2 regions of the Halomonas sp. PA16-9 genome follow, and region 2 is predicted to be linked to the other one. Evidence: predicted binding sites of a transcription regulator. Region 2 holds the regulator's gene; the other holds the start of a gene.
The links. Region 2 encodes LexA, which represses DNA repair genes until DNA is damaged. Its sites were predicted from a motif close to TACTGTNTANNTANACAGTA; they were not measured.
Positions count from the first base shown of each region.

Region 1: the regulator LexA is predicted to act here: its motif matches at 13,322-13,341, upstream of recN (DNA repair protein RecN).

Region 1 is NZ_CP040451.1:380,438-396,348, reverse strand. It holds gene carB (carbamoyl-phosphate synthase large subunit) at 1-2,141, opposite strand, end outside; gene carA (glutamine-hydrolyzing carbamoyl-phosphate synthase small subunit) at 2,210-3,355, opposite strand; partial or broken gene dapB (4-hydroxy-tetrahydrodipicolinate reductase) at 3,775-4,580, opposite strand; gene FDY98_RS01855 (DUF2218 domain-containing protein) at 4,661-4,942, opposite strand; gene FDY98_RS26525 (ABC transporter substrate-binding protein) at 5,211-5,870, shown strand; gene FDY98_RS26520 (hypothetical protein) at 5,867-6,343, shown strand; gene FDY98_RS01845 (FecCD family ABC transporter permease) at 6,333-7,418, shown strand; gene FDY98_RS01840 (ABC transporter ATP-binding protein) at 7,412-8,161, shown strand; gene FDY98_RS01835 (DMT family transporter) at 8,139-9,050, opposite strand; gene dnaJ (molecular chaperone DnaJ) at 9,138-10,283, opposite strand; partial or broken gene dnaK (molecular chaperone DnaK) at 10,448-12,378, opposite strand; gene grpE (nucleotide exchange factor GrpE) at 12,537-13,178, opposite strand; gene recN (DNA repair protein RecN) at 13,389-15,062, shown strand; gene fur (ferric iron uptake transcriptional regulator) at 15,256-15,708, opposite strand; gene bamE (outer membrane protein assembly factor BamE) at 15,781-15,911, shown strand, end outside.
Region 2 is NZ_CP040451.1:2,876,066-2,891,976, reverse strand. It holds gene upp (uracil phosphoribosyltransferase) at 1-615, shown strand, start outside; gene FDY98_RS13365 (uracil-xanthine permease family protein) at 706-1,938, shown strand; gene mobB (molybdopterin-guanine dinucleotide biosynthesis protein B) at 2,009-2,587, shown strand; partial or broken gene moaC (cyclic pyranopterin monophosphate synthase MoaC) at 2,592-3,388, shown strand; gene moaE (molybdopterin synthase catalytic subunit MoaE) at 3,442-3,858, shown strand; partial or broken gene FDY98_RS13345 (ribonuclease J) at 3,902-5,510, opposite strand; partial or broken gene purU (formyltetrahydrofolate deformylase) at 5,740-6,593, shown strand; gene FDY98_RS13335 (energy-coupling factor ABC transporter permease) at 6,707-7,303, shown strand; gene lexA (transcriptional repressor LexA) at 7,312-7,992, opposite strand; gene FDY98_RS13325 (TetR/AcrR family transcriptional regulator) at 8,260-8,952, shown strand; gene FDY98_RS13320 (L,D-transpeptidase) at 8,930-9,466, shown strand; gene nagZ (beta-N-acetylhexosaminidase) at 9,530-10,567, shown strand; gene FDY98_RS13310 (hypoxanthine-guanine phosphoribosyltransferase) at 10,632-11,210, shown strand; partial or broken gene ppsR (posphoenolpyruvate synthetase regulatory kinase/phosphorylase PpsR) at 11,246-12,084, opposite strand; partial or broken gene ppsA (phosphoenolpyruvate synthase) at 12,341-14,715, shown strand; partial or broken gene ggt (gamma-glutamyltransferase) at 14,826-15,911, shown strand, end outside.

The DNA.
Region 1 (15,911 bases), 1.0 Mb from region 2:
CGCACTACCAGCGGGTAGCCAATCGCTTCGGCTTTATCGAAGGCTTCCGCAAAGCTGCGAGCCGTGGCATTGGGCGGCTGCTTCAGGCCCAGCTTATCGATCATCACCTGGAAGCGTTCACGGTCTTCTGCGCGGTCGATAGCATCCGGCGTGGTACCAATGATCGGCACACCGGCAGCTTCTAGCTCACGGGCCAGTTTCAGCGGCGTTTGACCACCGAACTGAACGATCACACCCACCGGCTTCTCTTTGTCGGCGATCTCCAGCACGTCTTCCAGCGTTACCGGCTCGAAGTAGAGACGATCAGAGGTATCGTAATCGGTCGAGACGGTTTCTGGGTTGCAGTTGACCATGATGGTTTCATAACCATCATCGCGCATGGCGAAGGCGGCGTGAACGCAGCAGTAGTCAAACTCGATGCCCTGGCCGATCCGGTTAGGGCCACCGCCCAATACCATGATCTTCTGACGGTCAGAAACATCCGCCTCGCACTCCTCTTCGTAAGTGGAGTACATATAGGCGGTATCAGAGGCAAACTCCGCGGCACAGGTATCGACACGCTTATAAACCGGGCGAATGCCGGCGGCCTGGCGGGTTTGACGGAACTCTTTTTCGCTGACATTCAGTAGCTTGGCCAGGCGCGCATCGCCGAAGCCTTTGCGCTTGAGCTGATAGAGCTCACGAGCCGAGAAGTCAGCCAGCGAGCGCTTGGCAACGGCGTTTTCAGTCAGCACCAAATCTTCCAGCTGCACCAGGAACCAAGGGTCGATATTGGTCAGGGCAAAGACGTCATCGACGCTCATGCCGGAACGCATGGCGTCCGCCACGTAGAAAATACGCTCGGCACCGGCGGCCTGCAGTTCGCCCTGGATAATCGCCATGTTGTCCGGCGTGAAATCGGTAATGATCGGATCAAGACCATCGTTACCGGTTTCCAGGCCACGCAGGGCTTTCTGCAGCGACTCTTGGAAGGTGCGGCCAATCGCCATCACCTCACCCACCGACTTCATCTGCGTCGTTAGGCGATCGTTGGCCTGGGGGAATTTCTCGAAGGTGAAGCGCGGAATTTTGGTGACCACGTAATCGATAGACGGCTCGAACGATGCCGGCGTTTGACCACCGGTAATATCGTTCTGCAGCTCGTCCAGGGTATAGCCAATCGCCAATTTCGCGGCGATTTTAGCAATCGGGAAACCGGTCGCCTTTGAGGCCAGCGCTGAAGAGCGTGACACCCGCGGGTTCATCTCGATAACTACCAAACGGCCGGTTTTGGGATCCATACCGAACTGGACGTTAGAGCCACCGGTCTCTACGCCAATCTCGCGCAGTACCGCGAGGCTGGCGTCACGCATGATCTGATACTCTTTATCGGTCAGCGTTTGCGCCGGCGCCACGGTGATGGAGTCGCCGGTGTGCACGCCCATGGGGTCGAAGTTCTCAATCGCGCAGACGATGATGCAGTTGTCGTTTTTATCACGCACAACTTCCATCTCGTACTCTTTCCACCCCAGCAGCGACTCATCGATGAGCAGCTCGTGGTTATTGGAAAGCTCAAAACCACGGGTACAGATTTCTTCGAACTCTTCCTTGTTGTACGCCACGCCGCCGCCGGAGCCGCCCATGGTGTAGGAAGGGCGAATAATGGTCGGGAAACCCAGTTCAGCCTGAATCTCCCAGGCTTCATCCATGGTGTGGGCGACTTTCGCTTTCGGGCACTCCAAGCCAATGCGCTTCATGGCCTGATCGAACAGATCACGGTCTTCGGCCATGTTAATCGCATCGGCGTTGGCACCGATCATCTCGACGCCGAACTTCTCCAGCACGCCATGCTTTTCAAGCTCGAGGGCGCAGTTCAGCGCCGTCTGACCACCCATGGTCGGCAGAATGGCATCAGGGCGCTCGGCTTCGATGATCTTCTCCACCGCCTGCCAGGTAATCGGCTCGATGTAGGTGGCATCGGCCATGGCCGGGTCAGTCATGATGGTGGCGGGGTTGGAGTTAACCAAAATAACCCGGTAACCTTCCTCGCGCAGCGCTTTACACGCCTGGGCGCCGGAGTAGTCGAATTCGCAGGCCTGGCCGATCACAATCGGGCCAGCGCCAATGATCAAGATACTGTTGATGTCGGTACGCTTAGGCATAACGGTTCCCGCAAAAAATGGTGACGATGAGCGACAAAAGACGGCGATACGGTGATGCTAGGGACGCGTTAACGGCGTGCCTGCATCATAGCCACGAAGCGATCAAACAGCGGCGCCACATCACGCGGGCCGGGACTCGCTTCCGGGTGGCCTTGAAAGCTGAACGCCGGTCGGTCGGTAAGCTCGATTCCCTGCAAGGTGCCGTCGAACAGCGAACGGTGCGTGGCGCGCACGTTAGCGGGCAGGGTCGCTTCATCCGCCGCAAAGCCGTGATTCTGGCTGGTGATCATTACCGTACCACTATCCAGATCCTGCACCGGGTGGTTGGCACCGTGGTGGCCGTGGCTCATTTTGACCGTCTTCGCCCCGGCGGCGAGCGCCAGCAGTTGGTGGCCCAGGCAGATACCAAACACCGGAATATTGGTTTCCAGCACGTCCTGAATTGCCTTGATGGCGTAATCGCAGGGCTCCGGGTCACCAGGGCCGTTGGCTAAAAACACGCCATCCGGATTCATCGCCAGCACCTCAGCAGCAGGCGTTTGCGCGGGCACGACTGTCAGGCGGCAGCCGCGAGCGGCCAGCATGCGCAGGATGTTGAATTTCACACCGTAGTCGTACGCCACCACATGGTAGGGGCGCTCGCTTTTGGAAGCATCAGCGTAGCCTTCACCCAGCGTCCACTCACCTTCCGACCACTCGTAGGCTTGTTTACACGACACCTCTTTGGCCAGATCCATCCCCTTCAGGCCTGGGAAAGCCTTGGCGGCTTCCAGCGCCCGTGTGACCGCCCCGTCGCCTTCCGCATCAACGCCTGCCAAAATCGCCCCGTTCTGCGCACCTTTATCTCGCAAAATGCGCGTTAGACGGCGGGTATCGATATCGGCAATACCCAGCACGTTCTGGCTTTTCAGGTAGTCCGACAGCGACTGCTCAGAGCGGAAGCTGCTGGCCATTAGCGGTAAATCGCGAATCACCAAACCTGCTGCGGCAATAGAAGCTGACTCAATGTCTTCAGCGTTAATGCCTGTATTGCCGATATGGGGATAGGTGAGGGTAACGATTTGGCGGGTGTAGGAAGGGTCGGTGAGGATTTCTTGATAGCCGGTCATGGCCGTATTGAACACCACCTCACCGCTTGTTAATCCGTCCGCGCCAATGGCAATGCCGTGGAACACGCTGCCATCTTCCAGGGCCAATATTGCGGGTTTGCTCAATGCGGGGTTATTCAAAACAAGATCCTCCCATGCTGGTGGGAGCCTGTGGGGCGCAGGCTCAGCAATTTCTTGATTATCCGCGACGTAACACTATCGCTAATAAAAACTATCACTAGTAAAACTGGGGTCGTAAAAAAGCGGGACGAAGCCGATAAAAAGAATCGGTTTCATCCCGCTTGTTGTTCGATGCCTTTCTGATTCGCTTAGCCTCTAGCGTTACGCTTAACAGCAGCACCGCTTTATAGCAGCAAACCCTGAGGAGGCAGGCTTTGGGTTGACCAACGCAACAAGCGCGCCGTTTAAGATTTCCAGGCCACCCGGCCAAAATTTTTGAAATGTTACAGGAATTCTTGATCGAAGACTACCCCTTGATGGCAGGACTGTTCTAGCGCCCTGCTCAAGCAGTGACAGGCAATCCCTTACTCTAGCCCCAATACATCCTGCATGTCGTAACGGCCGCTCTCTTTGCCAGCGACCCAGCGCGCCGCGCGAACCGCACCTTTGGCAAATGTCATCCGGCTGGAGGCCTTGTGAGTGATTTCAATGCGCTCACCTTCGGTGGCAAACATTACCGTGTGCTCACCCACGATATCGCCCGCGCGCACGGTGGCAAAGCCGATCTCTTTGTCGGTGCGTGGGCCGCACTGCCCGACTCGCTCAAACACGCCGTGCTCTTTAAGGTTACGCCCCAGGCTGTCGGCAATTACTTCGCCCATTTTGATCGCGGTGCCGGAAGGCGCATCAACCTTATGGCGGTGGTGAGACTCGATCACTTCAATATCGTAGCCTTCATCGCCCAGCGCTTTGGCAGCGGTTTCAAGCAGCTTCAGGGTTAAATTAACCCCGACGCTCATATTGGGCGCGAACACCATGGCCACCTTATCGCGGTAGCTATCAAGCTGGGCCAGCTCATCATCGCTCATACCGGTGGTGCCAATCACAATACGCTTACCGTGCTCGGCGCAGAACGCCAGATTACCCAGCGTTACCTGGGGAGCCGTAAAGTCGATCAACACATCAAAGTCATCGACAATCGACGCCAGGGAATCTACTGCGACAACGCCGCGCTTACCCACCCCGGCAAGTTCGCCAATGTCAGCGCCGATAAGGAGCTGCCTGGCTCCACAATTCCACCGGCTAGCGTCGCCTCAGCCTCTTGCTCTACAGCATTTACCAACGTCCGGCCCATGCGGCCAGCCACGCCTACAATGGCAATTCGGGTCATGCGAACTCCTGCGCTCTGCGTTTCGGTGCATAAGATTTATGTTTTCAAAATCAGCGCGATTATAGCAGACCCGTCGTGGTCTAGTTTTCCCAAACAATCGCCAGCTCTTCATCACCGGCCATACGCATTAGGTGGCGCTCGACCACCCCCTCCAATTCATCCAGATGCTCCTCTTCGAGGGTTTCCAGGGCTACTACCAATTTATCCGATTCAGCGACCATTAAGCAGGTGCCGGTGGCAAAGGTAATGGTAGCTTGCTGATCACTCTGCTCGACCTCCAACTTATGCGCCCAGTGTTTGCACAGTCGATTGATTAAACGCTCGGCGGAAGGCGTGGCGATTTCAACACGAGATAAAGGCATAGCGGCCTCTCCATAAATGTAAGTACTTGCTAACTAAAAAAAGCTACAACAACACAATTGCCGTTTAGAGCCCAATACGCGAAGCCGTCGCCGAAGAATAAATGGCAAAAACAAAGCGTAGCATGTGAACCATTCAGCGCGGCACCCCAGTGATGCCGCCTAAACGCTAATCAGTTACAATAGCAATTGCATCTCTGTGCTATCAAAGCGTTACTGCGCATCAGTGATGCCAGACCTGTTAATCAATATTGACCAACGAGTTTAAAAAATGCTCAGTTCTCCGCGCTTAAAAATCCTGTTTGGTACGCTTATCAGCTTTGCTTGCGGCGCCACTGCTATGGCTGACGCTATCACTATTACCGATGTCGCTGGCCGCGAAATCTCTCTGGACGCCCCTGCCGAGCGGGTTATTTTAGGTGAAGGGCGGCAAATTTATCTGCTTGGGCTACTCGAACCGGAAGACCCTTTTGCCCATGTGGTCGGTTGGCGCGAAGACTTTTCTCAAGCGGACCCTGATAACTATGCCCGCTATCTAGAGCGCTTCCCAGAGATTGAAGCGATCCCCACCTTTGGCGGCTTTAAAGACGGCACCTTCGATGTAGAGCAGGCCGCCGCGCTTAACCCTGATGTGGTGCTGATGAACATCGAAGCTAAAGCCGCCACAGAAGACGCCGCCTACGACGACAAGTTGGCGCAGCTCGGCATTCCGATCATCTATGTGGATTTTCGTGAAGATCCGCTTGAACACACCATTCCCTCCATGCGCATCATCGGCCAGATCATGGACGATGAAGCCGCGGCCGAAGCGTTTATCGAGTTTGCCGAGGCACAGCTGGCACGGGTAACCGACGTCATCGCCGAGGCCAATCCAGAGCGCCCCAGCGTGTTTATTGACGGGCAGGCGGCTACTCCGACGAGTGCTGCATGAGCTTTGGCCCTGCCAACTTTGGCGATTATGTCACCCTGGCCGGCGGCCACAATATTGCTGAGGGGATTATTCCTAACAGCTTCGGCAACCTGAACCCTGAGCAGATTATTGCCGCCAACCCCGACCATGTGGTTGTTACCGGCGGCAACTGGGATGCCTACGTACCTGGCGGCGACTGGGTGGGCGTAGGGCCTGGTTCAGATATGCAAAGCGCTCACGCCAAGCTGGAAGCGCTGACCGAGCGCACCGCGATGACCGGCATTAAGGCCGTTGAATCTGGCAATTTCCACGCCATTTGGCACCAGTTTTACAACAGCCCCTACTACTTCGTGGCCGTGCAGCAGTTAGCCAAGTGGCTACACCCTGAGCTCTTTGCCGACCTAGACCCGGAAGCCACCATGGAAGAACTGCACGAACGCTTCCTGCCCATCGACTATGAGCCCGGCTACTGGATATCGCTCCATGACGACTGATACGAGGATAACGGAAACGGAGGTCACAGAGCGCCTTTCACAGGGTCGCGCCTTCTACCATAGCCAGGTGTTCCGCCGCCAACTGATATTGGCGGCACTGGTGTTAGCGCTGTTTTTTAGCCTCTGCGTTGATCTGGCCCTCGGCCCCGCCCGCTACAGCCTGGGCGAAGTCATCGCGGCGCTATTCACGCCAGGCAGTGTTAGCCAGCAGGCGCGGGTGATTGTCTGGGAAATCCGCATGCCGGTGGCGCTGATGGCGCTCGTAGTGGGCGCCAGCCTGTCGGTGGCCGGGGCACAGATGCAGACCATTCTGAGCAACCCGCTAGCCAGCCCGTTTACCTTGGGGATTTCCGCCGGGGCCAGTTTTGGCGCCGCTTTGGGTCTCGCCTTCGGGGTGGCGCTGGTGCCTGCCGCCATTGAGTTTGTGGTACCCATCAACGCCTTTGTAATGGCCATGTTCACCGCGTTTTTAATTCATGCCTTAAGCCTAAAGCGCGGCGTCACGGTAGAGACCATTGTGCTGCTCGGCATCGCCATGGTGTTTATCTTCAACTCGCTAATGGCGCTGATTCAGTTCTTTGCCAGCCAAGAGGCGGTATCCGCGGTAGTCTTCTGGACCATGGGCAGCTTGACCAAAGCGACCTGGCCCAAGTTCTGGATCGCCCTCAGCATTCTCGCTTTGTCCATGCCGCTGCTTGCCCGGCACGGCTGGGCGCTGACTGCTATGCGCCTGGGCGATGCCAAAGCCGAGAGCATGGGCGTCAATCCCCGCGCGCTGCGCTTGGAAGTGCTGGTACTGGTGTCGCTACTCGCTGCTATCGCGGTAGCGTTTGTAGGCACCATTGGGTTTATTGGCTTGGTGGGGCCGCATATTGCGCGCATTTTGCTGGGTGAAGATCAGCGCTTCTTCCTGCCCGGTTCGGCGCTGTGCGGCGCGCTCATCCTCTCCGTTGGCTCAGTTATCTCCAAGATCATTATCCCCGGCACTATCATCCCCATTGGCATCATCACTTCGCTGGTGGGCATTCCCTTCTTTCTATTTCTAGTGCTTAACCACAAGAAGGCCTCATGGTAACGCTACAACTGAACCGCGTATCCGCCCGCTATGGGCGGCGCCCTATTCTGCATGAGATCACCACGCCCTGCTTTCAAGGCGGGCAAGTCGTCGCGCTGCTGGGCCCTAATGCGGCGGGTAAGTCGACGCTTTTTAGGCGCGTGTTAGGACTATTGAAAGGCGAAGGCGAGGTGATCATCAGCGGCACCAGCGCCGAGCGCCCAGTGGGCTATATGCCCCAGGACACCGGCGCCAAAGCGGTGCTCACGGTGTATGAATCGGTGCTTTTGGCGCGCATGCAGGGGCGTGGATTAAAAGTGCAGCCTGAGGATTTAGCCCAAGTGGATCGGGCGTTGGACGAGCTGGCGATCACGGCCCTTGGCGAGCGCGATATTGGTGACCTTAGCGGCGGCCAGCGCCAGTTGGTAAGCGCTGCCCAGGCCCTGGTGCAAGAGCCGGAGATTCTGATGCTGGATGAGCCCACTTCGGCGCTCGACCTTAACCGGCAAATTAGTCTGTTGACGGTGCTGCGCCGGTTAGCCGACCAGCGCCAGATGCTGATTCTGGTGGCACTCCACGACTTGGGGCATGCGCTACGCTTCGCCGACGCCGCCATGCTGCTGGAAAATGGCCGCCTGATTGCCTGCGGCCCCACCGCTGAAGTGATTACGCCAGCACTGTTGCAGCAAGTATATAAAGTCACGGCCCGAATTGAGCCGTGCTCGAAAGGCCAGCCGCAGCTTATCGTCGAAGCAGCCATTTAGCCGTTAACCTAAGCCGTCGCCCTTCCATCGCCGCTAGCGCTACCCCGCTTAACATCAGCGGTAGCGCTAGCAGGAAACCACTGGAGACCGGTATGCCAAACAACACCCAGTCGGCGAGCACAGGCCACACCAGGGCAATATATTCAAAAGGCGCCAACCGCGACGCCTCGGCGTAGCGCAGCGCTAATGTCATCGCGATGTGGGCGGCGCCGCCAAACAGGCCCGAGAGCACCAACAGGGCAAACTCCGCCTGTGTGAGCGCGGCCCAACCCAGTGGGAGCGTGGCAAGCCCAGCCAGTGCTGCCACCACAATAAAGTAGAAGGCGATGGAGGCAGCACTCTCGGTGCGCGAAATACGTCTCACGGTCAGTAGCGCCCCCGCGGTTAACAGCGCACCCAGCGCTCCTAACGCGTACCCGGTTATTTGCCCATTGCTGGAACTGGCATTGAGCCCAGGCAAGATCAGCACTGCCACTCCAGCAATCGCCAATATTATGCCGCCAGCGCGGTAGAGCGAGAAACGCTCCCCCAACAGCAATATGCCACCTATCGCCATAAACACCGGTGTTAGCTGGGCTAATAGTGTCGCCTCGGCAATGGGTAGCAGCGCCACCGCCGCAAAGGAGGCAAACATCGCCGCCGCCCCCATCCCCGAACGCAACGCATGCCCCAAGGGGCGCCGCGTAGCCAACCCCTGGGGAAACTCCCGCCGCAGCAACAGAAAAATCACGATAGGCAGCAGCGCAAACAATGAGCGAAAAAACACCGACTGCCCCACCGGCACTGCGTCGCTCACGGCTTTAATGCACACCAGCATGCCAGTGAACAGAGCGCCTGAGAGCACCCTGAGCAAGATGCCCTTTGTGGGCCTTTCCTGAAGGTTATCCATTGCGCGCAGCATCCCCAAACAGCAAAAACCCCCGGCGAACCGAGGGTTTTTGAACCAAACAACTAACTGCTTACTATTATTACAGGTTTACGGCTTCATATCTTCAAAGAAGCTCTTCACGCTGTCGAAGAAGCCGGTTTTCTTCGGCGAGTGGTTGTGGCTGTTGCTGTCGTCGAAGCTCTGTTGCAGCTGGCGCAGTAGGTCGCGCTGCTCGTCGTTGAGCTTGACGGGGGTTTCCACCACTACCTTGCACAGCAGGTCGCCGGGCATGCCACCGCGCACGGGCTTGACGCCTTTACCGCGCAGGCGGAACAGCTTGCCGGTTTGGGTTTCCGGCGGAATCTTCAGCTTCACGCGGCCATCTAGCGTGGGCACTTCAAGCTCGCCACCTAGCGCTGCATCGACGAAGTTGATCGGCACATCGCACTGCAGGTGCTTACCGTCACGCTGGAAGATATGGTGCGGCTTGATCGCCACCTGAACGTACAGATCCCCAGGCGGGCCACCGTTCACACCGCTTTCGCCTTCACCATTCAAGCGAATGCGATCGCCGGTATCCACGCCGGGCGGAATCTTGACGGACAGCGTGCGCGTCTCGCGTACGCGCCCTTCGCCATTACACTTATGGCACGGCACTTTAATGTGCTGGCCAGAGCCATGACAGGTTGGGCACGTTTGCTGCACGGCGAAAAAGCCCTGCTGCATACGCACTTGACCGTGACCGTGACAGGTCGGGCAGGTCTCTTTCGAGGAGCCTGGCTCGGCGCCACCGCCATCGCAGCGATCACACTCGATATGCCGCGGCACACGGATATCGACTGTGGTTCCTGCAACGGCGTTCTCTAGATCCAGCTCTAGGTTATAGCGCAGGTCGGAGCCGCGTGCCGGGGCATTGGGCCCACGGCGACGACCACCGCCTCCGCCAAAAATATCGCCAAACACATCGCCGAAAATGTCGCTGAAATCGCCGGCACCTGCGCCGCCGAAACCACCGCCGCCACCTTGGCCATCAACGCCCGCATGGCCGAACTGGTCATAGGCAGCGCGCTTTTCGCCGTCGCTGAGCACTTCATACGCTTCGGACACTTCACGGAATTTTTCCGCTGAGGTTTTATCGTCCGGGTTTCGATCAGGGTGGAATTTTTGCGCCAGACGGCGATAGGCCTTCTTGATCTCTTTCTGATCGGCCCCTTTTTCGACACCCAGGACTTCGTAATAATCGCGTTTGGACATAGGCCCTACGCCTCCTGGTTAGCTACGCACTCAACTGCACATTTAGGCGATACACATTTAGCTACATACCTAGCTATATATCTAACTACGTGCGTCTTGGTCTCGGAAACAGCAACGCGGGAGTAAGCTCCCGCGTCACCGCTTTCCTTGGCAGAAAGAGGATGTTACTGCTTTTTCTGATCGTCGTTGACTTCTTCGTACTCGGCGTCAACCACGTCTTCTTCCGGCTTGGAAGTGCTTTCAGCACCTTCGCCGCCCTCTTGCTGCGCTGCTTCTGCCTGCTCGGCGTACATCTTCTGGGCGAGCTGGCCAGAGGCTTCGGTCAGTGCATCCAGTTTCTTCTGAATGTTATCGACGTCGTCACCTTTAACCGCTTCTTCCAGCTCGCTGATGGCCGTTTCAATCGCCTGCTTCTCGTCGTCAGTCGCTTTGTCGCCAGCTTCTTCCAACGTTTTGCGCGTAGCGTGAATCATACCGTCAGCTTGGTTACGCAGCTGCACCAGCTCTTCGAACTTTTTGTCCTCTTCGGCGTGAGCTTCGGCATCACGTACCATTTGCTCGACTTCTTCCTCGGACAGACCGCTAGACGCCTTGATGACAATCGACTGCTCTTTGCCAGTGGCCTTGTCTTTTGCCGATACGTTCAGAATACCGTTGGCATCCAAGTCAAAGGCGACTTCGATCTGCGGCACACCGCGCGGTGCAGGCGGAATGTCAGCAAGATCAAAACGACCCAGCGACTTATTCTGCGACACTTGCTTGCGCTCACCCTGCACGGCGTGAATGGTCACCGCCGTTTGGTTGTCATCCGCCGTTGAGAAGGTTTGTGTCTTCTTGGTCGGGATGGTGGTGTTCTTTTCGATCAGCGGCGTCATTACGCCACCCAGGGTTTCGATACCCAGGGTAAGCGGGGTAACGTCGAGCAGCAAACGTCTTTAACGTCGCCACCGAGTACGCCGCCCTGAATCGCTGCACCAACGGCAACCGCTTCGTCCGGGTTAACGTCTTTACGTGCTTCTTTGCCGAAGAAGTCAGCGGCTTTCTTCTGCACCATCGGCATACGTGTCTGGCCACCGACCAGGATCACTTCGTCGATTTCAGAGGCAGACAGGCCTGCATCTTTCAGGGCCATTTTGCACGGCTCGAGCGAGCGCTGAACCAGCTCTTCGACCAGTGACTCCAGCTTGGCACGAGTCACCTTAACGTTAAGGTGTTTCGGGCCAGTGTTGTCGGCGGTGATGTAAGGCAGGTTCACATCGGTCTGCTGAGCGCTAGACAGCTCAATTTTGGCTTTTTCGGCAGCTTCTTTCAGACGCTGCATGGCCAGGTTATCGCCAGACAGATCAATGCCGCTGTCAGACTTGAACTGGTCTACCAGGTAGTTGATCAGCGCCAAGTCAAAGTCTTCGCCGCCCAGGAAGGTGTCACCGTTGGTGGCCAACACTTCAAATTGGGTTTCGCCGTCGACATCGGCAATTTCGATGATCGAGATATCGAAGGTGCCACCACCCAGGTCGTAGACCGCGATGGTTTTGTCGCCGCGGGATTTGTCCATACCGTAGGCCAGTGCGGCAGCGGTCGGCTCGTTAATAATGCGCTTAACGTCCAGACCGGCAATGCGGCCGGCGTCTTTGGTCGCCTGACGCTGGCTGTCGTTGAAGTAGGCCGGTACGGTAATGACCGCTTCGGTGACTGCTTCGCCCAGGTAGTCTTCGGCAGTCTTCTTCATTTTCTTCAGCACTTCCGCGCTTACCTGCGGCGGTGCCATTTTTTTGCCTTTTACTTCAACCCAAGCGTCACCGTTATCAGCTTCGCTGATTTTGTACGGCACCATCTTAATGTCTTTCTGGACGACGTCGTCTTTAAAGCGACGGCCAATGAGACGCTTGATGGCGTACAGGGTGTTTTCTGGGTTAGTAACGGCCTGACGTTTAGCCGCCTGACCTACCAGCGTTTCACCATCATCGGTGTAGGCGATGATAGAAGGCGTCGTACGACCGCCTTCGGCGTTTTCGATAACTTTAGCGCTGTCACCATCGAGCACGGCCACACAAGAGTTAGTGGTGCCCAGGTCGATACCAATTATACGTCCCATAGCAATACCTCGAATTCGGTTGTTACAAAACTGAAAATTTAGTTTTTAAAGCTTGTCTGCGGGTTTCCCCGCGGGGTTGCCCTTTATTTGGGGGCCGCCGCTGACATTTCAAGGGCTTTTTTTCACACACTTTTTTCAAACTCTGTGCCGCCAGTGGCTTAATCGGCTTTTTTACTCACTACAACCATCGCTGGGCGCACCAAGCGTCCATTGAGTAAATAGCCTTTCTGCATAACGTCCATCACGGTGTTCGGTTCGAGATCCGGGTTAGGCACCATGGTCATGGCTTCGTGCACTTGCGGGTCGAAGGGTTCACCATGGGGTTCAATGCTTTCAACGCCGAACTTGTTGAGCACATCCAGCTGCATTTTCAAGGTCATGGAAACACCTTCACGATGAACTTCCGATGCACCCTCTTCCATGGTCTCAAGCGCTTTTTCCAGGCTATCTACCACTGGCAGCAGCTCTTTAACGAACTTCTCCAGGGCAAACTTGCGGGCTTTTTCCGCTTCCTGCTCCGCACGACGGCGCACGTTTTGCGCTTCAGCGGCGGCGCGAAGGGCTTGATCCTTGGCTTCGGCCAAGCTCTGCTCTAACTCACCTACTTGGGCTGCCAGCATTTCCGCTTCCGGGTTGTCGACGCTGTCTTCTAGCGCCTCTTCGTCATTGATCAATCCTTCCAGTTCGCCCTCCATCAAGCGCTCTTCAGCAACCTTCTCAGCTGCTTGCTCGGCGCCATCGGCGTCTTGCTCGTGGCGGGCCAGCTCATCGTCCATTGGTGTTTGCGGTTCTTTCGCCATGTTGTGCTCCTAAAAAGTAGAGCGCGGCCACGCGGGCGGCGCGCAAAGAAGTAAGCTTTAAGTCACTAGCTTTGACTGATCATGCACGCTATATGGGGGCCATAAATTCCATCTCAAGAGGTGCATTGAAGTGAGTTATTAACTACTGTATAAATCAACAACTATTGGATAAGTATCCAGCTTCTATGCTGTACCGCCTCAGGAGGCGCCATGCTTACTCAGCTAGCTATTCAAGATTTCGCCATTGTCGATCACTTAGAACTCGACTTGACCGGCGGTATGACCGCGATTACCGGGGAAACCGGCGCGGGCAAATCGATCCTGTTAGGCGCCCTTGGGCTCTGCCTGGGCGAGCGTGCCGACGCCGGAAGCGTGCGTCACGGCCGCGAGCGTACGGACCTCTCCGCACGCTTCGACATTCAACACCTGCCCGCCGCCATCGAGTGGCTAACGGCGCGGGAGCTCCCCGCTGAGGAATGCTTGCTGCGCCGTGTGGTCACCGCCAACGGCCGTTCCAAAGCCTGGATTAACGGCCAACCCGCGACTATCTCGGATCTAAAATCCCTCGGCGAGCAGCTGATTCAAATTCATGGACAGCATGCTCACCATGCGCTGATGCGCGAAGAGACCCACCTTGCCCTGCTGGACGATTACGCAGGCCTAAACGATGCCACCACTCAATTAGCTGAAACGTTCCGCGAGTGGCGCAGTGCGCGTCGGCAGCTGAAGAAGCTAAGCGAAGAAGGCAGTGAAGTTGAGGCCAAACGGCAGTTGCTGCGTTACCAAGTAGAAGAGCTGGATCAGCTCGGTTTAGCGGAAGGTGAATTAGCCACGTTAGAGGAAGAGCAGCACACCCTGGCTCACGCGGAAGAGACCCTGCGCGAAACCCAGTTTGCCGCCGACTGCTGCGCCAGTGACGAGGGCGGCGCGCTCTCCTTACTCAACCAAGCGTTTACCCACTTAAGCGCACTGCCAGGTAGCGACAAAGGCACCCTGGCGAACACGCTTGCCATGCTGAGCGATGCGCGCATTCAAGTGGAAGAGGCCTCCAGCGAGCTTAACCGCCTCGCCAGCACCACCGAATTAGACCCTGAGCGGCTCGCCTGGGTTGAAGAACGAATGACCGACGTCCATCGAATTGCCCGCAAGCACCACGTTGCTCCTGAAGAGCTATGCGCCCTGCATGCTGAGCTACAGCGGGAAGTCTCTCAGCTAGAAGAGGGTGGCAATGACCTGGAGGCACTCAGTGCACGGGTTGTCGAGCTACGCGAGAGCTACCGCCAAGCGGCAAAAAAACTCAGCGAGAGCCGTCAAAAAGCCGCGCTTCGCTTGAGTATAGAGGTGCAGCAGCAGCTGGGCTTTTTGGCCATGGGCAAAGCTCGTTTTGAAGTGGAGGTCACCGCTAAAGACGCGCCCTCCCCTGAAGGCCTTGATCGTGTACAGTTTTTGATTAGCGCCAACCCCGGCCAGCCCGCTCGCCCATTGACCAAAGTCGCCTCCGGCGGTGAGTTATCGCGGATTAGCTTGGCGATTCAAGTGGTCGCGGCGACGCACTCAACGGTTCCCAGCCTGGTGTTTGACGAAGTGGATGTGGGTATCTCGGGGGCCACCGCAGAGATCGTTGGCCAACTACTGCGCAAACTGGGCGAAAACGGCCAGGTCATGACCGTGACCCACCTACCCCAGGTGGCAGCACAGGCGCACCAGCACCTGCATATCGAGAAACAGGCGAAGCGCGATACAACGCTGACCCAGATGGCGCTACTCGACGAACAGGGCCGCATCAGCGAACTGGCGCGCATGCTGGGCGGTGTCACGCTTTCTGACCAAACCCTGGCCCACGCTCGGGAGATGCTGCACGCCAGCCAACGCCCGCCGCACTGATTGAGCGGGCGCCCTGCGCCGTTTCTGTGCATTTCTATAGCGCACAGCTATACAGCACATCTGCACACAGCAAAACAAACGCCCCTGATCCACTTGGCGAATTCAGTTAACCAGGAATTCGGCCAAATGGCTCAGGGGCGCTTATATTTCGAACCGCGATTAACGGTCTGCGACTAACAGCGACCTACGAACACTATTTCTTGTTCGTCGGCCCGCTGTCCTGGCGCGTCACGTCGGAACCGCGCGGACGTACATAGAGCACCAGAGCATGATCCACTAGTTCGTAGCCGTGCTCTTCAGCGATTTCTTGCTGACGGCGTTCAATGATTTCATCAACGAACTCAATGATTTCGCCGCTTTCAAGGCACACCATGTGGTCATGGTGATCCTCTTGGGTCATCTCGAATACCGCATGGCCTCCGTCGAAATTATGACGAATTACCAAGCCCGCTGACTCGAACTGAGTCAATACGCGGTATACGGTTGCCAAGCCAACATCTTCGCCCGCATCAATCAGTGTTTTGTACACTTCTTCCGCGCTAAGGTGGTGCTGACCCGAAACATTTTCGAGAATTTGAAGTATCTTGACGCGCGGCAGGGTCACTTTTAGACCGGCTTTGCGCAATTCATGGTTCTGATCGGCCATGGTCGCTCTTCGCAGTAACTGGTTAGGTCGGGTATGATCAACCGAAACCACGATAGTGAAGAATAGGCCCAAATGCAAAAATTGACTCAAATCATCACGCTCTCCGTTGCCCTTACTGTCATTAGCGGCTGCAGCTACGTAGGCGTGTACAAGCGCGATATTCCCCAAGGCAACCTGGTCACTCAGGAAATGGTCAGCCAGCT
Region 2 (15,911 bases):
ATTAACCATCCGCTTGTACAACATAAGCTGGGTCTGATGCGCGAAGTTGACCTGAGCACTAAGAGCTTTCGTGAACTGGCAGGTGAAGTCGCCAAGCTGCTGACCTATGAAGCAACCAAAGGTCTTGAACTGGAAGATCATGAAATCCAGGGATGGAACGGTGAGCCAATTGCAACGCGCCGATTAAAAGGTAAAAAAGTCACCGTCGTACCGATTCTGCGTGCCGGGCTCGGCATGCTGGAAGGCGTAACGGATCTAATCCCGAGTGCACGGGTGAGCGTCGTAGGTCTGTATCGTGATGAAGAGACGCTGCAACCGGTGCCTTACTTTGCCAAGTTTGCCAACGATATCGAAGAGCGCATGGCGATCGTGATAGATCCCATGCTGGCCACCGGTGGTTCGATGGTCGCAACACTGGATATGCTCCGTGAGCGTGGCTGTGAGCATATGAAGGTGATCGTTCTCGTCGCCGCCCCTGAGGGTATCAAACGGGTGCAGGACGCTTACCCCGATATCGAAATTTACACCGCCTCGATCGATGACCGCCTCGACGAAAATGGCTACATCGTCCCCGGACTAGGTGACGCTGGCGATAAGATTTTCGGAACGCGCTAAGCATCGTTATTGACATTGCCCTTACGCCCAGCGTCAGGGGCATTTTTTTGTATACCTGCTATCAAATCAATAATCACTAGGAATTCACTTATGCGTGAAGCTGCCAGTCAGGCTGAGTCGTGGCCAAAAGTCATTTTAACCGGCGCACAAATGCTATTTGTGGCGTTTGGCGCCTTGGTGTTAGTGCCGCTTTTGACAGGACTCGACCCAAGCGTTGCGCTGTTCACGGCTGGGGTGGGAACCTTGGTATTTCATGGGGTCACCAAGCAGAGCGTGCCGGTGTTTTTAGCCTCATCGTTTGCCTTTATAGCGCCTATTCAAGGCTCTGTGGCGAGCTTTGGCGTTTCGGCAACCATGGGCGGGCTAATGGCAGCGGGGCTGGTCTATGTGGCGATCTCTCAGGTTGTGCGCTTAAAAGGCACCGCTTGGCTGCATCGCTTGCTGCCCGCTGTGGTGGTGGGGCCGGTGATTATGGTGATTGGCCTGGCGCTGGCGCCGGTGGCCGTAAGTATGGCGACCGGTGAAACCAGCGACAATATCGGCTATGGCGCGGCGATTTTCTTATCAATGACCAGCTTGCTAGTCACGCTTGTGCTGGCCGTTTTTGGTCGCGGGCTACTTCGCCTAGTGCCGATTATGGGGGGCATTATCACCGGCTATTTTTTAGCGTTGCTGATGGGGGTAGTCGACTTTACGCCAGTGCATGAGGCGGCGTGGTTATCGATACCCAGCTTTACCGCACCCAGTTTTCACTGGGCTGCCATTCTGTTTATGATTCCGGTCGCGATTGCCCCAGCGGTAGAACACATTGGTGATATGGTGGCCATTGGTTCGGTGACCCGCAAAAACTACCTGGAAAAGCCTGGCCTGCATCGAACTCTGTTAGGCGATGGGCTGGCGACCAGCGTAGCAGCGCTGGTCGGCGGGCCGCCGAATACTACTTACTCGGAAGTCACCGGGGCGGTAACGCTTACTCGGGCATTTAATCCCAAGTACATGATTGTTGCCGCGATTATTGCCATTGTGCTGGCGTTTGTGTCCAAGCTTGGCGCGTTGCTGCAGACCATTCCTGGCCCGGTAATGGGCGGTATAATGACGCTGTTGTTTGGCTCCATTGCGGTGGTCGGTATGAACACACTGGTACGTGCAGGACAGTCGCTGACGGCGCCGCGCAACTTGGTCGTGGTTTCGCTGATACTGGTGTTCGGGATTGGCGGCATGCAGTTTGGTGGAGGCCAGTTTACGCTGCAGGGCGTTAGCCTGGCCGCTTTGGTGGGTATTGCGTTGAACTGGCTATTACCCCGTGAGCAAGAGGGCGAGTAGAGTCATCCTCTATAACGCTGTGTGAATCGTTAGAATGGTAGCGTGAGTGATCATCAGGAGTTTCGGCAGCATGGAAAACGAACTAACCGCACCTTTTCCCATACTGGGGATTGCTGCCTGGAGCGGTACCGGAAAAACGACGCTGCTAGAGAAGCTGTTGCCACGATTAGGGGAGTATGGCTTGAGCGTCGCTGTCATCAAGCATGCGCACCACTCGTTTGATGTCGACCAGCCCGGCAAGGATAGCTATAAGCTGCGTAGCGCAGGTGCCGCACCGATACTGGTGGCTTCCCGTCAGCGCTTTGCGCTGATGCAGGAAACCCCTGACCAGGAAGAGCCTGATTTAGCCCAGCTAATTGCCATGATGGCGCCGCACGATCCCGATTTGGTGATTGTCGAAGGCTTCAAGGCTTGGCCGATTCCCAAGCTGGTGCTATACCGCGATGGGATTGGCGATGCGGCTATTTTAACCGGCCGATGGGTTGAGGCAGTCGCGCTCAGTGCGCCACCGCCTATCGACCTGGCGGCTTCGGTGGCTCAGTTAGATCTAGACGATAGCGAAGCGGTTGCACAATGGGTAGTGACCTGGTTAAGCGCTAAAAACGATACGATGTCTTCAAAAAATATGTCTTCAAAACAGCAATGGTGACAACATGCATCTGACCCACCTTAACACCCGTGGCGAAGCCAATATGGTGGACGTCGGCGATAAGCTGGAAACCCGCCGCGAAGCAGTCGCCTCCGGGCGCATTATAATGCAGCCTGAAACGCTGAAATTGCTTAGCGATGGTGAACTGCCCAAGGGTGATGTGCTGGCCACCGCGCGTATCGCTGGTATTCAGGCGGCCAAACGTACTCATGAGCTGATTCCTCTCTGTCACTCACTGGCGCTCTCCAAGGTTTCTGTTGAGTTCGATATTGATGTGGCCGAATCCTGCGTTCATGTGACCTCGCTGTGTCGCTTGAATGGACGCACTGGGGTCGAAATGGAAGCTCTTACCGCTGTTTCGGTAGCCTGTTTGACGCTTTACGATATGTGCAAAGCGGTCGATAAAGGTATGCGTATCGAGGCTATACAACTCGACAGCAAGCAAGGTGGTCAGCGTGGCGACTACCAGCGTATGAGCACCCAGGCGCCGATTGTTACCGGTGACGGCGTAGCCGGAGAAGTCAGCTTGGGCGAGCGCTGCCCTTCACCCTGCGTGCGGGTTAAGTTTTTAGCCGAACTGCGCGAGCGGGTAGGCGAAAGTGAGACCGTCGTGAGTCTCGATCAACTGGCTAGCCGCGACATTAGTGGATTAAAAGCCGCGCTGGCCGAGCAGGATAGTCGCTTTAAACAACTCACCGACCAGCGTACGCTGTGTGCGATTAATCAGGTCATGGCCAATGACGAGGCGTTAGTGACCGATGATGACGAAGTGGCGTTTTTCCCGCAGTAACAGGGGGGTGAGGGTGGATAATAAGCTGGATATTAAAGTAACGATTCAAGCAGCCCCGTTTCCAATGGACTACGGCTATGACGATGCCTTGGCGGGGCGTAGTGATATTGGCGCGGTGGTGTGTTTTACCGGCTTAGTGCGTGATTTTAATGAAACGCCGGACGTCACAGGGTTAACGCTGGAACACTATCCGGGAATGACCGAGCGTACGCTGACGGAGATTGGTGAACAGGCTTGGCAGCGCTGGTCGCTCCAAGCGGTGCGGATTATTCATCGTGTCGGTTACCTGGGGCCAGGCGATCCGATTGTGCGCGTACTCGTGGCCAGCGCACACCGGCGTGAGGCGTTCGAAGCCTGCGATTTTATTATGGATTATCTGAAAACCCAGGCGCCTTTCTGGAAGAAAGAGCACTCTGCCCAGGGCGAGTATTGGGTCAAAGAGCGTCACTCTGATCAACAAGATGCAGCGCGCTGGGAGTGAGACGGCCGCGTTGCTGCGCTTTTTTTCACAATAATGCGCAGCTCTAACGATTGGCGGCGTTGTCCAGGGGGATAGTCTCTGGCATTTCGGCGGCCATAATCTGTAGATGTACATCGGGCAGGTGCTGCATATGCTCCGCCAGCCACTGCACCATGCGAGGCTGTAATGCTTGGCGCAAGTCGGCAAGCGTCTCTGCTGCAATCTCCTCAAGCTGATCATCCAGCCAATCATTAAAGCTATCTTCATCCAGCGGGCTGGCCCCCGAGGCATCCAGCATCAAACGGCCAATACGCGCCCATCCAGTGTCAGTAGCCGTCACCGGCAGCGCTAAGTATAAGCTGCCGCGACGGGCCTTGTTGGCGTCGTGCACCTCAAGGCCAGGGTGGGGCACCACGCTGTTTTGACTGACTATGCAGGGCGGCTGCGGATAGCGCGACTCACAGCGCAGCCCGTGACTGTCAAAGCAAATTAGATCGCCGTTCACCGGCGTCAATGGAGCGCTAATGCCTAGCTGTTTGGCAATAGTCTGATGAGCCTGTTGGTGGCGGGCTTCGCCATGCACCGGTATGAGATGTTTTGGCCTGACCCACTGATACAGCTTGATCAGTTCATCCTGAGCGGGGTGCCCGGTAGCGTGCAGTTCAGGGTGGTTGAACTCGTCGTAGAGGTTGACACCTAAGTGCGCCAAACGCTTTTTAAGCTGTTCAATGGGGCGTTCATTGCCAGGAATGGCTTTAGCCGAAAAAATAACGTTATCGCCCGGCTGAAGATCCACAAAAGGGTGGCGACCCTGGGCGAGGCGCTGTAGCGCAGCTCGGGGCTCACCCTGGCTACCGGTGGCGATAATCACCACTTCATCCGGGGAAGATAGCCTAAGTCATGATTGGGCACCAAAGGCGGTAAATCATCCATATAGCCGAGCCCCCGGGCAACGCTGACCATGCGCTCCATTGAACGGCCCATCAAGCTAATGCGTCGGCCACACTTCTGAGCGGCGCGCCCTATCGCTAACACCCGGGCAAGGTTACTGGCAAAGCAGGAGACCACCACCCGGCCCTGGCAGTTGCTGAGGGTTTTTGTCAGGGCGCGGGCGACGTCCCCCTCGCTGCCGGAGTGCCCGGGCATGGGGGCGTTAGTGGAATCGCCCACTACCAAGTCAACCGGGGCAAGCGCCTTGAAGAGGGCTGCACTGATCGGCGTGCCGATAATCGGTTCAGGGTCGAGTTTCCAGTCGCCGGTATGTAAAACGCGATAGCCACCGGCCATCATTATTAGCGCACAGCTTTCGGGAATGGAGTGGGTTAAAAGTAAATAGCGCAGCGTGAATGGCCCGCTCTCTAGGGCCTCGCCAGGTTCAATGACATGGATAGCCGCACCGCTAAGCTGATGCTCGGCAAATTTTAGCCGCAACAGGCCTGCCGCCAGCGGGTGGCGTAAATGGGGCAGTTCCACATCGGCCATAGCCAGGCTGCGGCACCAATGTGGTCTTCGTGACCATGGGTGATAAATAGCGCTTTGGGCACGATCCCTAGTGCTTTCGGCGTATCAAGATTGGGTACCTGCAGCGGCGAGTTGGGAAGATCCTGGCGGATCATCATGCCGCAGTCCACGGCTATCCAGTGATCGTCATAGCCGTATAGCGTTAGATTCATTCCAATCTCACCGCATCCCCCAGCGGCAAAATGCGCAGCGGTGGACGACGACGGGGGCGAATTTGAACGCGTGGTGAATGCATCTGTTATGAAAAACCTAAAAAGTAGTGTCTTAACTATACGGGAAGGCAGGGGCAGCTAACAATCATCCACGGCCTTCCGATACACTATGCGACCTAAGCCGCTGGTTTGTCATAATTAACTTAGCAATAGGTCAAGAGTAGCTCACATGTCTCATTATTATCGTTTAGTAGTTTCCTGTCCTGACCGGGTGGGTATTGTTGCACGGGTATCGAGCTTTATTGCCCAGCAGGGCGGCTCCATTACCGAAGCTAGCCAGCACTCCGATTTAGAAACCGGCTGCTTTTTATGCGCTACGAAATTCTGGCGGATTCGGTAGGTATGTCGGCGGAAGCGCTGAGCGCGGCATTTGAACCGATAGCCAGCGAATTCAATATGCAGTGGTCGCTGGTGGATACCCAGCAGCGTAGGCGCGTCGTGCTGATGGTGTCGCGGGAGTCACATTGCTTGGTAGATCTACTTTACCGCTGGCAGGCGGGGGAACTGGATTGCGACATTGTCGGGGTTATCTCCAACCATGATGATATGCGTTCGCTGACGGAGTGGTACGGTATTCCTTATCACCATGTACCGGTCGACCCCGACGATAAGCAAGCATCGTTTGCCAAGGTTCAGGCCGAAATCGACAGTGCCCGCGCCGACTGCGTGGTGCTGGCGCGCTATATGCAAATACTGCCCCCTGAGCTGTGCGCGCGCTATGCGGGGCGAGTGATCAATATTCACCACAGCTTTTTGCCCTCTTTTGCCGGGGCTAAGCCCTACCACCAGGCCTACCAGCGGGGGGTTAAGCTGATTGGCGCTACCTGCCACTATGTGACCGAGGAACTCGACGCAGGCCCCATCATCGAACAGGATATCCATCGCGTTAGCCACTGTCATACGCCTACTGATCTAGTCCGCTTTGGTCGTGATGTGGAGAAAGCCGTGCTCGCTCGCGGTTTGCGTTGGCACTTAGAGGATCGTGTGTTGGTGCATGGCAACAAGACAGTGGTATTTAGCTAAGTACTCTATAATGCCCGCCCATCAACCTGAGAGGCCGCCATGTCATTTGCGCAAAGTGTATTAGCGCCCTGGGCGCTGCTGCTCACCTGGCTACTCTCGTTAGCAGTGATCGCATGGGCGCTTTGGGGCGGCCCTGGCAGGTGTTGATAGCGGATTCAGCGCTTCAGCACCGCTGGCTGGGTGCTACGCTGGCGGTGATGCTGATGTGGCAGCTTCGTGCCCAGGCTGTTGATTGGCTAACGCTACACCTTGTTTTTACAGTATTGATGACACTCGTTTTTAAAGCGCCATTAGCGCTGATTAGCAACGTGCTGATCAACATTGCCATGGTGGTGATTGGCCGCAATGAGTGGATGTTGCTGGGGGCAAATGTGCTGGTTACCGGGATCGTCCCGGCGGCCGTTATTGGCACGGTATGGCGGCTGGTAGATCGCCGCCTGCCGGATAACTTGATGGTATTTCTGTTTGCCTGCGGCTTTTTTGGCGCGGCGCTGGCAACGCTGGGAGGAGGCTTGGCGGCGGTAGTGCTGATTATCGTCGCGGGTACAGACCCTGAGGCGATCTATCTCGCCCAGGAGTATGCGCGTTTTTTACCACTGCTAATGCCTTCAGAGGCATTTATTACTGGCATGCTGCTGAGCATCCTGCTGGTCTATCACCCAAACTGGGTGGCCACCTTCAATGACCACCGCTATATCGACCTGCAGTAGCGGATTTATTAGCCGAGTGCCTGGCCGTTGCCACCACGAATTACGCCGACTCCAACGCCTTCAATATCGAGCGCTTGAGAGCGCAGGTCGATTTCAATGGGCGCAAAATCAGGGTTCTCTGCAAACAGCGTCACTTGATGCCCCTGGCGTTTGAAGCGTTTAACCGTTACTTCATCGTCCAGGCGGGCAACCACGATCTGGCCATCGCGAACCCGGTCAGTGCGATGAACCGCCAGTAAATCACCTTCCAAAATGCCAATATCCTTCATGGAAAGGCCGCGTACGCGCAGCAGATAGTCAGCTTTGGGAGTGAAGTACTCGGCCGGTAGCGGGCAGTAGCGATCAATATGTTCGGCGGCCAAAATGGGGCTGCCGGCAGCTACTTCCCCGATCACAGGCAGGCCAGTGGGTGGGGCTTCCACGTTGGTTGTGGGTAAGGCGGGGACTGCGCTATCCAGGACTTCTTGAGGTTCCTGGTTGGGCAGGCGGATGCCGCGAGAGGTGTTGCGGATAATGCGAATAACGCCTTTGCGTTCCAGCGCGCGCAGGTGCTCTTCAGCCGCATTGGGTGAGCGGAAGCCAAGTGCTTTGGCAATCTCGGCGCGGGTAGGAGGGTAGCCAAATTCGCCCATGGTCTTAACGATAAAATCAAACACGTGCTGTTGGCGAGCGGTTAGCGGACGCGACATACCAGACTCCATAAATAGTGAATAGACAGTAACAAGTTAAATGTCGACTTAATCAATAAGTGTTTAAGTATACAGTATGTTCCTCTGTCCAGTATATGGCTTGTCAGTGCCTATTGCCGATGTCTATGCAATTTTTCTAATCGTTTGAAACTAAGTTTCTGCTTATTTAATACGTCACATTTTGTCAATAAATCAAGCGTTGAGCCCGCCTACGTTATGGCATAGTATTTTGCTATGTTTTAAACACCTGTTTCCCTGGAGAGCGACATGGCTCAATCTGATACGGTGACCCGTATACTCGACACCGCCGAGGTGCTGTTTGCAGAGCGGGGTTTTGCTGAAACTTCGCTGCGCAACATCACTAGCAAAGCGCGGGTTAACTTAGCCGCTGTTAATTACCATTTTGGTTCCAAAAAAGCCTTGATTCAGGCCGTTTTTGCCCGCTACCTGGATCCGTTTAGTCAGCGCTTTCATACTGCGCTAGATGAGCTCGAGGGCCAACACGCCGGGCGCGTTATCCCGCTGGAAACACTGCTCGAGACCATGGCAACTACCGTTCTCGCGGTGCCCGCCGAGCGCAATAGTTTGAAAGTGTTTATGCGCCTGCTGGGTCTTGCCTACAGTCAAGCACAGGGACATCTAAGACGTTATATCCAGGAAGAGTATGGCGATGTGTTTACACGCTTCACCGAGCTTGTGCGCAAAGCAACGCCGGATCTGCCTGACGCCGAGCGTTTTTGGCGGCTACACTTTGTGCTCGGCACGGTAATCTTTACCCTGTCTGGCCTTGATGCGCTACGCGATATCGCGGAGAAGGATTACCACGAGCAGGTCTCTGTGCGTGATTTGGTCAGGCGATTGCTCCCGGTAGTGGTGGCTGCTATGAATGCGCCGTTACCCATAGCCCTTGACGGTGCCAAGCCAGAAGAAGGAAAACATGCGAACTCCTACGCTAGCTGAGCTACCTCCAACGGAACATATCTGGCTGGAGATTGATACTACCGAACAGTTGCTGCGCTGTTGGCGAGGGCCAAAAGTGCTCCATGAGTGTTCTATTTCATCCGGTGCTGCCGGAAGCGGGGAGCGCAATGGCAGTGGTAAAACCCCCCGCGGGTGGCACTATGTGCGCGCGGCCATTGGCGGAGATATGCCCGAAAATGCGGTGTTTCGAGGTCGCCGCTGGACGGGCGAGACATTTTCGCCCGAACTCGCCGAAGAGCATCCAGAGCGTGACTGGATTCTGACCCGCATACTGTGGCTGTGTGGCTTGGAAAAGGGCGTGAACCGCGGTGGTCAGGTGGACTCGCAACGGCGCTATATTTACCTGCACGGGACGCCGCCTGACGAGCCCATGGGCGTTGCTGCGTCCCACGGCTGTATTCGTTTACGCAATCCTGATCTGCTCTATATCTTTTCGTTAGCGTTGCCGGGTACCCCTGTTTGGTTGCACGGTGGCCGCCAGTCCTTTGATTGATCAGATTTTGACACCGCTAGACGATCGTCTAGAATCATCGCCCCTTTTCATGGACCTATCACGATGACTCAACCGTTAGGCCCGGTCATGCTTGACCTTGAAGGCACCAAATTGACGGCTGCAGAAAAGCGCTTGCTGCTAGAACCGACGGTCGGAGGCGTTATTCTGTTTGCCCGCAATGTCGAAAATGGCTATCAGGTTCGCCAGCTCTGCAGCGATATTCGCCGCGTGCGTGCTGATTTACTGCTCGCCGTGGATCAAGAGGGCGGTCGCGTTCAACGCATAAAAGAGGGGTTAACACGCCTGCCTGCCATGGCGCGTATCGGTGAGAGCTACCGCACCACCCCGGAAGAGGGGCTGGCGTTAGCCAAAGATGCCGGCTGGTTGTTAGGGATGGAGATGGCTGCCTGCGGTCTGGATCTGAGCTTCGCCCCGGTATTAGATGTTGAGAGCGGTCTGTCCAGCGTTATCGGCGATCGTAGTTTTAGTAATGACCCCCAGCACGTGGCTCAACTAGGTAGCGCGTTTATTCAAGGGCTTCATGATGCCGGTATGGCTGCTGTGGGCAAGCACTTTCCCGGCCACGGCGGGGTTGCGGCGGACTCCCACGTTGCCTTGCCAGTAGACGATCGCCCGCTGGACGTGATTAAACAGCACGATCTTGTGCCCTTTACCCAATTAGCCTCGCAGTTAGATGGGGTCATGCCGGCGCACGTTATTTATAGTGCTTTCGATACACGCCCAGCAGGATTTTCACCCAGTTGGTTGGGCATGTTGCGGGAATCGCTCGGCTTCAAAGGCTGCGTTTTTTCTGATGATCTGAGTATGGCAGGCGCCCACGAAGCGGGAGACCCCAAAGCGCGTGCCCAGGCAGCGCTGGCAGCAGGCTGCGATATGCTGCTGGTATGTAATGACCGAGCCTCCGCGCTTGAAGTGATGGAGGCATGCCACGGAATCAATTCTAAGCGCCCCGCTAAGTTGCGCTATAGCCGTGCGCGCCCAGACCTAGATGCGCTGAGTGCATTGGGCCGTTGGCGTCGTACTCACGCTAAGCTGGAAGCGCTAGCGGATAAGCCCAAGTCCAGTGCGGAAGCAGAGTAAGCCCAGCGCTGAATAAATCTCTTACTTAAATAAATGAAGTTTTAACCCGCCGTGGAGTTGGTAGATGTCAAAGTTGGATAAAGAAGCATTAGAGTCGCTGGACTCGATGCGTGAGCTGATGGATAACGCCGACTGCCTAATTTCTCAGCAAGAGGTAGAGCGGGCGCTGGATCGTATGGCGGAAGAGATTACTCGGGATTTAGGCGATAAACTGCCGGTTTTTTACTGCGTAATGAATGGTGGCTTGATTACCACCGGTCATCTGCTTACCCGCTTGGGCTTTCCGTTGGAAGTAGATTATTTGCATGCCACTCGCTACCGCAACGAGCTGCGCGGCGGCGAGCTTTTTTGGCGCGTTTCCCCTGAAGTGCCCATGGCGGGCCGTCACGTAGTGATTGTTGACGATATCCTGGATGAGGGGGCGACCCTGGCGGCCATTTTGGCTTACTGCGAAGAGGCCCAGGCCGCCAGCGTTACCACAGCGGTGTTGGTCGATAAACAGCACAACCGCAAAGCAGTGCCTGGGTTGAAAGCCGACTACTGCAGCCTGGAAGTTGCCGACCGTTATGTGTTTGGCTTTGGTATGGATTACAAAGGCTACTGGCGCAACGCGCCGGGAATTTTTGCCCCCAAAGGCATGTAATCCACTGGGGGCTTGCGTAGTTTTTGTAGTAGTTTTTACATTAGCGGGGGCGAGAAACGCCTCGCTAAGCCGGTTTCAGCAATCATCCGCGTTGAAATCTCCTCCACCGAGAAGCGTGTCGCATCGATGAAGGGAATGTGCATGGTGCGGTAGAGCGACTCGGCCTGTTCCACTTCTTGTAGGCACTGATCCATCGAGCTATAGCGGCTATTGGGGCGTCTCTCGTTGCGAATTGCCGACAAGCGTCGCGCATCGATGGTTAACCCAAACAGCTTTTGCGATGGGGCACGAGCGCCTTGGGTAGCTTCAGCATGCCATCTTCGTCTAAATCGTCTTCCGTCAGCGGGTAGTTAGCCGCCCGAATGCCAAACTGCAGCGCCAGATAAAGCGAGGTAGGTGTTTTGCCGCAGCGCGAGACGCCAACCAGGATGATATCCGCTTTATCGTATTGGTGGGTGCGTGCACCGTCATCATTATCCAGCGCGAAGTGGACGGAGTGGATACGATCCATGTAGACATCATCGCTGCCTATCGAGTGAGTGCGCCCAACGCTGTAGGAGGAGTGGGTCTCTAGTTCTTGCTCTAAGGGCTCCAGAAAGGTGGAAAAAATATCGACCTTAAAGCCGGACGCCTTACGAATAACGTCGCGTATTTGTTGATCCACAATGGTGTCAATGATAATGGGGCGATGACCATCCCGGTTGGCTGTCGACTCAATAATCGCTGCTAACGCCTGCGCTTTTTCCAACGTATCGATATAGGGCTTGGTCTGCATATCGATCTCAACATCGCTGAACTGGGCCAGCAAGCTACGTCCTAAACTTTCCGCCGTGATGCCGGTACCATCTGAAATAAAAAAAGCCGTACGTTTCATAACTAAGTCCACGGGTGAGTGATACGGCTATTGTGAGCCGAGCTGTTTGTCAGCACAACGTGTCATCATTGGGCGTTTTGGCGGGCTCAAATGTATCTGACTACATAAATAGCCCAAAAAGCCCTGCTGTTGTAAAAATCCTCCACTCTCTTCGCTATTAGACCAATGGCGAATATATTGGCGTGGTGCTAGGGTGTCTCAATCAATTATCCATGATCGTCAAGGTCATGCAGATATCTATGAGCGAGGGGGTTACGTGGAAGAGTACATTCTGTGGTTCGATCAGCTGGGCATGGCGGACGTCGAACGCGTAGGTGGTAAAAACGCCTCGCTGGGTGAAATGATTTCTAACCTGTCCGGTGCTGGCGTGACGGTTCCTGGCGGTTTTGCCACCACCGCCCACGCTTATCGTGAATTTCTCTCCCACGAAGGATTAAACGAGCGCATTAATGCCACCCTGGCCCGTCTGGACGTCGATGACGTTAAAGCGCTGGCTGAGGCGGGCCGCAATATACGCCAATGGATCATCGATACGCCGCTACCTCCTACCTTTGAATCGGCCCTGCGCGATGCCTACGGCCAGCTGCAGCAACAGCACCCGCAACTGAAAGTAGCCGTGCGCAGCTCAGCCACCGCGGAAGATCTACCCGACGCTTCCTTTGCAGGCCAACAGGAAACCTTCCTGAATATCGAAGGCTTCGACAATATCAAGCGTGCAGTGCACGAGGTTTTTGCCTCGCTGTTTAACGATCGTGCGATCTCCTACCGAGTGCACCGTGGCTACGCCCACGAAATGTCGCCTTGTCGGCGGGCGTTCAGAAAATGGTGCGTTCAGAGACCGGTGCGGCAGGCGTTATGTTTACCCTGGACACCGAATCCGGCTTTAAAGACGCCGTTTTTGTCACTGGCTCCTGGGGCTTGGGCGAAACCGTGGTGCAGGGTGCAGTCAATCCCGACGAGTTCTACGTGCACAAGCCGACCCTGGCGGCGGGCCGCCCGGCGGTGCTGCGCCGTAATTTAGGTTCCAAGCTGATCAAGATGGTTTATGGGCAGGATGCCAGCGCCGGTAAATCGGTTGAGACCGTCGATGTGCCCCATGCCGACCGCGGCCGCTTCTGTATCAACGATCAGCAAGTGATGGATCTGGCCCGTCAGGCGATGACTATCGAGCAGCACTACCAGCGGCCCATGGATATTGAGTGGGCGTTAGATGGCGATGATGGTCGGCTTTACATCGTCCAGGCGCGTCCTGAAACGGTGGTCTCTCAGCAGGAGGGCGGTAAACTCGAGCGCTTCCAGCTGCGTGAAAAGGGTCGTACGTTAATAACCGGCCGAGCGATTGGTCAACGTATTGGCCGGGGTACCGTCAAAGTCGTGCTCAGCCCTGATGACATGGATAAGATCCATGATGGCGATATCCTGGTCACCGATATGACCGACCCGGATTGGGAGCCGATCATGAAACGTGCTTCCGCGATCGTCACCAATCGCGGTGGGCGTACCTGTCATGCGGCGATTATCGCCCGTGAGTTGGGTATTCCCGCTGTCGTTGGCTGTGGTGATGCGACTACCCAGTTAAAAGAGGGTATCGATGTCACGGTTTCTTGTGCGGAAGGCGACACCGGCAATGTGTATGAAGGGCTGTTGGAGTTTGATTGCAAAGTCTCCAGCGTCGATGCGATGCCGGAAATCCCCTTTAAAATTATGATGAATGTGGGCAACCCTGACCGCGCCTTTGGGTTTGCCAGTCTGCCTCACGCAGGCGTGGGTTTAGCGCGTTTGGAATTTATCATTAACCGCATGATCGGCGTCCACCCTAAAGCGCTGTTGGAGTACGACACGCTGCCGGTTGATTTACAGCAGGTGATCGATTTACGTACTGCGGGTTACACCGACCCGGTCAGCTTCTATGTCGATAAACTGGTTGAAGGTATCTCCACGCTAGCGGCAGCGTTTCATCCCCAGCGCGTCATCGTGCGGCTGTCCGACTTTAAATCCAACGAATACGAAAACCTGATTGGCGGCAAACTCTATGAGCCGGGGGAAGAGAACCCCATGCTCGGTTTCCGGGGGGCATCGCGCTACATTTCAGAGGCGTTCAGGCCCTGCTTTGAACTCGAGTGCCGAGCGCTCAAGCGGGTGCGTGAAGAGATGGGCTTCGAGAATATCGAAATCATGGTGCCCTTTGTGCGTACCACCGACGAAGCACGTGAGGTGGTAGAGCTGTTGGCGGCTAATGGCCTCGAACGTGGCGGCCCCACAGGGCTTAAAGTGATTATGATGTGCGAGCTGCCCGCCAACGCACTGCTGGCCGATGAGTTCCTTGAGTATTTTGATGGTTTCTCCATTGGTTCAAACGACCTGACCCAGCTAACGTTAGGTTTGGATCGTGATTCCGGCATCGTGGCGCATCTGTTTGACGAGCGTAATGGGGCGGTTAAAAAGCTCCTGGCCATGGCCATTCAAGCCTGTAAGGCGAAGGGCAAATATGTTGGTATCTGCGGACAGGGGCCGTCAGACCATCCTGACTTGGCTAAATGGTTGATGGAGCAGGGTATCGATTCTGTATCACTCAACCCCGATGCGGTGCTGGAAACCTGGTTTATGCTGGCAGGGCAAAAAATCGACTAATCGAGCCTACCCTAGTTTTTACTTTACGCCCGGCCATTGTGCCGGGCGTTGATGTTTTAATAGGCTACTCTTTTGGAGTGGTTTTTTAACTTGTCATGGAGAGCGCTGAGATGTCACCAAAATCGGTTAAGTATGCGCTACCTGTTCTGCTGGTAGCGCCATTGTATAGTTGGGGGTTTAGCTATGAGACACCCTCCATTTCCCCTGAAAGCGAATCGGGCTATGAAGAGAAGCCCGGCTGGGAAGCCGAGTCATTTGCGGTGGCAGCAGCTAACCCGCTCGCCACCGATGCCGGTTACCAAGTACTTAAAGCCGGTGGTAACGCCATTGATGCGGCCATTGCGGTGCAGATGGTGTTGAACCTGGTTGAGCCTCAGTCCAGTGGTATTGGTGGTGGTGCTTTTTTGATGTACTTCGATGGCGATGAAGTGCGTGCCTACGATGGTCGTGAAACCGCGCCCCAAGGCGTTAACGGTGAGCTGTTTATGCAGGATGGCGAGCCGCTGGCGTTTAATGAAGCAGTGGTTAGCGGCCTCTCAGTGGGAGTGCCAGGCACGCTGCGTATGCTTGAGAAAGCCCACGCTGAGCACGGTGAGCTGGCCTGGGAAGAGCTGTTTATCCCGGCAATCACCCTGGCCGAGGAGGGCTTTGAGGTTAGCAATCGGTTGCATACCAGCTTGGCTGGTGATGAGTTTCTGCGCCAAGACCCAGTAGCGAGCCAGTTTTATTATGATTCAGACGGTGAGCCTATCGCCGTTGGTGAAACGCTCAAAAACCCAGCGTTGGCAGCCGTTCTTCGCCGCGTCGCTGAGCAAGGCAGCGTCGCCTTGTACGAAGGAGCCGTGGCACAAGACATCGTTGAGCGCGTTCAGAACCACCCTGAGCGTCCAGGCAGTTTGACGCTTGAGGATATGAGTGGCTACCAGGCGCTTAACCGAGAACCGCTGTGTACGCCTTGGCAACAGTGGGAAGTATGTGGTTTCCCGCCACCCTCATCGGGTCATCTGACCGTGATGCAGATTTTAGGCATGCTTGATCAGCAGCCACTGCTTGAAGCCCCGTTAGACAGTGGTGCTGCAAGCAGTGGGTGGCTGCATCAATTCTTGGAAGCCTCACGCCTGGCCTTTGCGGATCGTGGCCGTTACATCGCCGATCCTGACTTTGTCGAGGCGCCGGGAGGCGATTGGTCATTGATG